3 regions of the Fictibacillus sp. B-59209 genome follow, and region 3 is predicted to be linked to each of the others. Evidence: riboswitches for the same ligand, from Rfam matches in the RefSeq annotation. Region 3 holds a riboswitch; each other region holds the start of a gene.
What was found. Region 3 has a riboswitch for S-adenosylmethionine ahead of P4361_RS21505 (YezD family protein). Riboswitches for the same ligand answer to the same signal wherever they lie in the genome.
Positions count from the first base shown of each region.

Region 1: linked by a shared signal. The riboswitch ahead of P4361_RS02065 (sugar ABC transporter substrate-binding protein) and the one ahead of P4361_RS21505 (YezD family protein) in region 3 are both predicted to bind S-adenosylmethionine.
Region 2: linked by a shared signal. The riboswitch ahead of metX (homoserine O-acetyltransferase MetX) and the one ahead of P4361_RS21505 (YezD family protein) in region 3 are both predicted to bind S-adenosylmethionine.

Region 1 covers NZ_JARMMC010000004.1:30,895-33,165, reverse strand. Annotated here, with positions in the region: gene P4361_RS02065 (sugar ABC transporter substrate-binding protein) at 127-1,242, opposite strand; SAM riboswitch class I at 1,374-1,483, opposite strand; gene P4361_RS02060 (hypothetical protein) at 1,602-2,271, opposite strand, start outside.
Region 2 covers NZ_JARMMC010000045.1:7,513-9,783, forward strand. Annotated here, with positions in the region: gene metX (homoserine O-acetyltransferase MetX) at 1-1,076, opposite strand, end outside; SAM riboswitch class I at 1,159-1,267, opposite strand; gene P4361_RS22900 (universal stress protein) at 1,432-1,920, shown strand; gene P4361_RS22905 (cell wall hydrolase) at 1,958-2,271, opposite strand, start outside.
Region 3 covers NZ_JARMMC010000038.1:7,007-9,277, forward strand. Annotated here, with positions in the region: gene P4361_RS21500 (sulfite exporter TauE/SafE family protein) at 1-590, opposite strand, end outside; SAM riboswitch class I at 815-924, shown strand; gene P4361_RS21505 (YezD family protein) at 1,056-1,172, shown strand; gene P4361_RS21510 (phosphoadenylyl-sulfate reductase) at 1,266-1,967, shown strand; gene sat (sulfate adenylyltransferase) at 1,995-2,271, shown strand, end outside.

The sequences.
Region 1 (2,271 bases), on a different contig from region 3:
TAGTATGAGCCAGCAATTGTAAAATTGAATAGCCGAAAATTGAATTCAAGAAAGAGCTCACTTTTTCTTGCGCGGTTCCAATTTATTAGGCTATTCAAGTCCCATTCTTCTTCCTGAGAGTTTCAGTTATTTTTGGTAGTGATCCTTAAGTGTCTTCATCCAATCTTCCTCAAACGCATCAGACTGGCCCCAGCCTTTAATTTCCTTGGACAGGTTGACCATGTTCACACCCTCGTTTGATTTTTGCAGATCCTTTTGTGAAACGAGAGAAGCTTTCAAATCATATTTTTGAGGTGTTTTTTCACCCGCAAGCTTTTTAGCAAGAATTCTCATATCCACTGCCCCAATGAGCTTAGGATCAACAGCAGCCGTGTACTTCCAAGGACTTTCTTTTTGCTGGATTTCTTGAAGGTCTGCATTGGAGACGTCAATTCCGTAAATTTTGATTTCGTTGCGTCCCGCTTCTTTAATCGCACGTGCAGCCCCGATCGCAAAGGCATCCCATGTGGCAAAAATGGCATCAATCTCGCCTTTTTTATGTTTGTTCAGCATGGCCGTCACCGCATTTTGCGTCTGGACCGACGTATCTGCAGAAGCAACGCCAAAGCGTTCTACTTCCTTGATTCCCGGGTTATTCTTCAATGTTTCTTTATAGACGGCGTTGCGTCGCACCATCGGCGGGAACCCGTCTACCCAAAGATAAACGATGTTGGCCTTCCCTTTGTTCTCTTTAACGAGCTGATCGAGAGCCAGCTTGGCAAGGGCTTCATCGTCCTGAGACGTAAGTGTGACACCGCCTACTTTCGCGAGGTCCGGATTGGAATCAAACGTCACCACGTTCTTTCCTTTTTCCCGAAGCTTCTTAATATCGTTTATGGTAGCCGCATCATCACCGTGAGAGATGATAAAACCGTCGTAATTCTCATCAGCCGCCTGGGCAATCGCATCATGGAACTTGGCGGTATCACCGTTTGCTGTGTAGGTATCAACGGTAAAACCAAGTGCCTCTCCTTCCGCTTTAGCACCTGCTAAAAATTGAGCTGTATGATCATCACCGCCGATTTTACGGATAACCTTGATTCGGGCTCCCTGCCCTTTGGCAAACCGCTTCGGCACGTTATCGAACGAGACCTTTTCATGTTTGCCAGCTGATGAAGCGGTATTGCTTCCGGATGAACAGCCTGTTAATAAAAGTGATAAAGCGACCGCAGAGATTGCCGCGCAATTGATGAATCGTTTCATTTCCCCAACTCCCTTTTTTGTATATCTCTCTTCTCAAGGGGGCACGAGACCAGCGAAATAAGCCCCACCACGTAAAAAAACCTCTCTGGAAAAAGAGAGGTTTCATCGCATATGTATAACGGATTCGTCCTCTCTTATCTCTCAAAACAGACATGCTGTTTTGCTGGAATTAGCACCAATTCCATTACGGAACGGTTGCTGGGCGTCATAGGGCCAGTCCCTCTGCCACTCTTGATAAGAGAATGAATATTTAATTTTTAGAAAATATAGTTATTACTTTAATCCGCAAATGGGGGAAAGTCAATGGTTTTTTTATCATATAAAAAACCTCTCCACAACGAGAGGTTAATCCACCAGGCTTATCCTCGGATATCCCCTCCAAAGATCGCAACGTTCTGCACCTCCGCACCAAACTCCCGGCCATTCCACTTCAGGGTAGTCTGGACATAGCCAAGGCGGTCAGCGTTATATCGGCCGGCGATGTTTTGGTAAGCCAGCAGTTCATACACGCCATTTCGGTCAAAGTCCACCGGGTAAAGACCGCTTAAAGATGAGACAAATCCTTGTATGGGAGCCTTTAATTTTCCATTCGGGTAGTAAATCTCAGACAAGTATTCCTTGTCCTTCGTACTCAAATCGATAATAAATTTTTGCTTCAGGCTGTAGCTGTTCACCTGTGCTTTATATTGGTTCAGATAAAAAACCCTGTACTTCCATTGGTCACTGAATACACCAGAGTCAAAAAGCGGCCCGAACTGCCCTCCTCTGTAGGAAAATACATAGGCGTTGATCATGCCTCCGCTGCCTCCTGTATCCATGACCACCATGATGTCTTCTACCTTGTCACCTGTAAAATCACCGAGAAAAAGGGTTGGATTGTATCCTGAATTTTCTTTAATAGGGATCTGCGTGTACTGGTTGGTCCTGCCGTCCTGAACGACGGCCGCAATGTTCACCCAGTATGGACTATCCGCTGTTTTTTCAGCAGTAAGATACACCGTATCCTGCGAACCGTCTCCGATGACATTC
Region 2 (2,271 bases), on a different contig from region 3:
CTCATAAATTCTTTGAGCAAGTTCCCCCACTTATCAAATTCTGTCAGAAATCCATCATGGCCAAACATGGTGGATACCTCAAGATATTTTGCTCTTTTATTTTCAGCTTGAACATCTTTTACAAACTGTTCCATTAAATCAGAAGGATAGAGCAAATCACCGGTGAAACCAACACAAAGCATTTGAGCCTTATAGCTCTGGGAAGCAGCCGATACTCCTCCCCTTTCTCTGCCGATATCGTGAGTATCCATCGCTTTCAATAGTGTTAAGTAACTGTTGGCATCAAAACGGTCCGCTAATTTATCCGCTTGGTATTGAAGATAGGATTCAACTGAAAAGGCTGCATCCTCATGAATGGTTTCCCAATTCTCTGTTTGTTTTCGCTGAAATCGATGATTGAACAATGCTCCCGAACGATAAGTGAGCATACCGATCATCCGAGCAATGCCAAGCCCTTTCCTTGGTGTATTTTCTTTACCGTACTGTCCGTTATTCCATAAGGGATCACTGAGGATGGCCGTTCTTCCCGCTGCATTGAAACCTATCGCATAATCACTTAGAAAAGGGGTTACGGCAATCGGGATCAGACGCTCCATAAAATCAGGATACATCAGTCCCCACTCTAATACCTGCATGCCGCCTAACGATCCGCCGATCACTGCCTCTAGACGTCCCAAGCCGAGTACTTCCAAAAGTTTCTTTTGGGCCTGCACCATGTCTCTGATTGTTATCAATGGAAATTCAGCTCCGTAAGGACTTCCAGTAACGGGATTGACCGAGAGTGGTCCTGTTGATCCGTCACACCCTCCCAATACATTTGAAGTAATCACCTGGTATTTCTCCAAATCAATATACTGCCCATTTCCCAATAGACCTGCCCACCAGCCTTCTCCCATCTCACTGTTTAACGTATAATGATTACCTGTAAGCGCATGGCATACGAAAATGGCAGGTGCATTTGCTGCGCCGATTCGCTGGTAAGCGATATGGACATCTTTCAGCTCTTTTCCAGACTCTAACGTAAGTTCTCCTATTGCTGCAGTATCATTTACAGCAGATAATTGTGTATTTGCCAACAGATATCCCCCCATTTATTCAACAAAAAACACCTCTCTAAAAGATTCAGAGAGGTGCAATTATCCGCTTGGGCTTGACCTTCTCTTATCTCTCAAAGCCTTCTGCCTTGCAGGATTTGGCACCTGTTCAGAAATAATCTGCAGGTTGCCGGGTATCATCGGGCCAGTCCCTCCACCACTCTTGATAAGAGTCAATTATGAATTTTTCAAATACTTTAATACGTTCAAAAATACCTTACTCCTATAGGTTTGTCAAATGGAATTTGGAGGTTGGGTACAAATGTTACAATTATGTTTGCCTCTCTTATATATAGGGAATGAATTTATATAAGTTTACAAAAAAGGGGTGATTTTTATGCCTTATTACGAAAGAATCCTTGTTGGTGTGGATGGATCGGAATCTTCGGAGGTTGCCTTTTACAGAGCTATAGAAATTACGAAAGAATATCATGCGCAATTGCTAATTGTTCATATTTCTGAGGAAAAAATCCCTACTGCTCCATTAGACGCAGGTGCAGTTAACTTCGAGATGAACCGTGACAAGAGTTTTAGTGAATCCCTTCTTGAAAATTATGATGAGATGGCAAGGAAACATGGATTAAAAAATGTTAAAACCTTATCTAATTACGGAACTCCAAAAACAGAAATCCTTTCTTTCGCTTCCATGCATGAAGCAGATTTAATTGTCTGCGGTGCAACCGGGTTAAACGCTATGGAACGCATTTTTATCGGCAGTGTTTCACAATATATCACCAGGCATGCCACTTGTGATGTTCTCATCGCCCGGAACAGCCAAAAAATTGAATCATCGGGTCTTAGCATAAAGAGCTCAAGTGAACGATAATAAAACCTCGGACCTTTCAATGGCCTGAGGCTTTAATTTACTTGCTGAATGTATGGTTGCCGATTACTATATTGACAGGCTTTGTATCGAGCCAACGGCTTACCGCTGTCGTTTTATTATAGAAAAACAGCGATCCATTCGTATTGTCATAACCGGATAATGCTTTATCAACAGCTTTTTCTGATGAAGGTGAAGGCTTTTTCAGGTTGTTTTCCATGACAGGCTCAAACTGACCTTTGTCGTAGATAACCCCTTTGATCGTATCCGGAAAGCTATCAGCCTTTACTCGGTTCAAGACAACAGCAGCAACTGCAGCTTTACCTTCAAAACTTTCACCCATTGCTTCAGCTT
Region 3 (2,271 bases):
GAGATGAGGAAACCGAGTGTAGCAGAAACGGCAACAGCAAATTCGCTCGTATCCACGGAACCGATGACTTTTCTTGTTGTTGTGCCGTTTTTGGCTAACAGGACAGGTGTGGCTACCGGTCCCCAGCCTCCTCCTCCGGTGGCATCCAAGAAGCCAGCAACAAGTCCGAGCGGGATGAGCTGCTTGCGGCTGAACGCTTTTTCATGATCAACAGGCTTGTTGTTCTTTTTAAATAAAAATCGGTACAGAATAAAGAAACCAAGGAACAGCAGGAAAAAGGAAATATACGGTTTTACTGCGTCGCCAGGAAGATTGGATAAAAAGCAGGCACCGGTAAATGCCCCAATGGATCCCGGAATAATGAGACGAAAGATAATTTTACGGTCAACATTACCGAACCTGATGTGTGATGCACCTGAGGCGGCTGTCGTAACAACCTCTGCAAAGTGAACCGAAGCCGAAGCAACCGCCGGAGCGATTCCGAAGGCCAGCAGCAGGGAAGTCGAAGTCAGTCCGTAAGCCATTCCGAGTGACCCGTCAATCAGTTGTGCAACGAGTCCAATCAGGGCCAGGATGATCAGTTTTTTCATTTTACTCCTCCTAACAAATAAAAGGCCCTTAACAGTAAAGTTAAGAGCCTTCGGTTTTTCCGATCAGCAGTGTATCTCTTTTCGAATTTAGTATCTACTATATTCAATGGAATGAAAGTCTGTCAATAAAATTTTTGGATATTTCAATAAATATTTTTTAATCCGATAAGAATAATAGGGTTTGCGAAAGCATAAATGTGTGTTATTATTTAAAAAAATAAAAAAACTTATCCAGAGCGGTGAAGGGAACTGGCCCGATGAAACCCGGCAACCTGCATTTTTTTGCAAGGTGCTAACTCCAGCAGAATGTTTATTACATTTTGGAAGATAAGGTAATATGTTTACCTCGTCAGTCTTTCCGAAATGGAAAGGTTTTTTTATTGCCATTTTAATTCCTAAAAAAACCTAACAAAGCATATTAAACGAGGAGGTTCTGATGTGGTAAACGGTAAAAGCCAGGATGAAATTTTTGAACAGTTAAAAGAAATGCTGAACAGTATCAAGTATGGGTCCATCACGTTAATTATTCAGGATGGAAAGCTGATTCAGCTGGAAAAAAACGAAAAGGTACGTTTTAAATAAATATTCGCTGACTAGAAAACTAGAGGCGGTTTTAACATAGCAGGATGGCTGCTTATGGTTAAAGCTGCCTTTTTCATTGGAGGGGTGGTTAACATGCTCAAGTTTGACACATGGAAAGAACAGGAGTTTACGTTTCCGGAAGACAGTGAAACGAAGGGGGCACTCGAAGTACTGAAATGGGCGTATGAGCAATATGGAGCTGCACTCGTTTATGCGTGCAGCTTCGGAATAGAAGGCAGTGTCCTGGTGGATCTTGTATCCAAGGTCAAACCAGATGCAAGAGTCGTTTTCCTGGATACAGGCCTTCACTTCAAGGAAACGTACGAGGTGATCGAAAAGGCGAAAAAAAGATATCCGGAAATGAAGATTGAGATGAAGAAGCCTTCGCTGTCCTTGTTGGAACAGGCGGAAAAGCATGGCAGCGAGTTATGGAAAAGAGAACCGAACCTCTGCTGTTATATACGAAAGGTAGCCCCTCTTGAGGAAACACTGAACGGAGCACCGGCATGGCTGTCGGGTCTCCGGAGGGAGCAGTCGGCAGGGAGGAGCAATGTTCAGTACATCAATAAGGATGAACGTTTTAAATCCGTGAAAATCTGTCCGCTGATCCATTGGACGTGGAAGGAAATTTGGAGATACGCCTACAAGCAGAATCTGCCCTACAATCCGCTTCACGATCAGGGGTATCCGAGCATCGGCTGCGAGCCGTGCACGCTTCCGGCTGACGGATCGGGTGATTCCCGCTCAGGACGCTGGTCAGGGCAAGGGAAAACAGAGTGTGGACTTCACGAATAATAAAGTAAAATTACAGGAGGAATTAACATGACATCAATTTTGCCGCATGGAGGAAAGCTGATAAACCGTTATGAACCAAATCTGCCAACGGACCACATTCAAAAGGAAATGGAACTGGATGCTACATCCTTAAGTGATCTTGAACTGATCGGTGTAGGAGCCTACAGCCCAATTACCGGTTTTCTAAATGAAGAAGACTATCAATCTGTCGTTGATTCTCTACGTCTTGCTGATGGAACGGTTTGGAGCATTCCAATCGTCCTTCCAGTTCATGAAAAACAAGCCAGGACGCTATCAGCAGGAG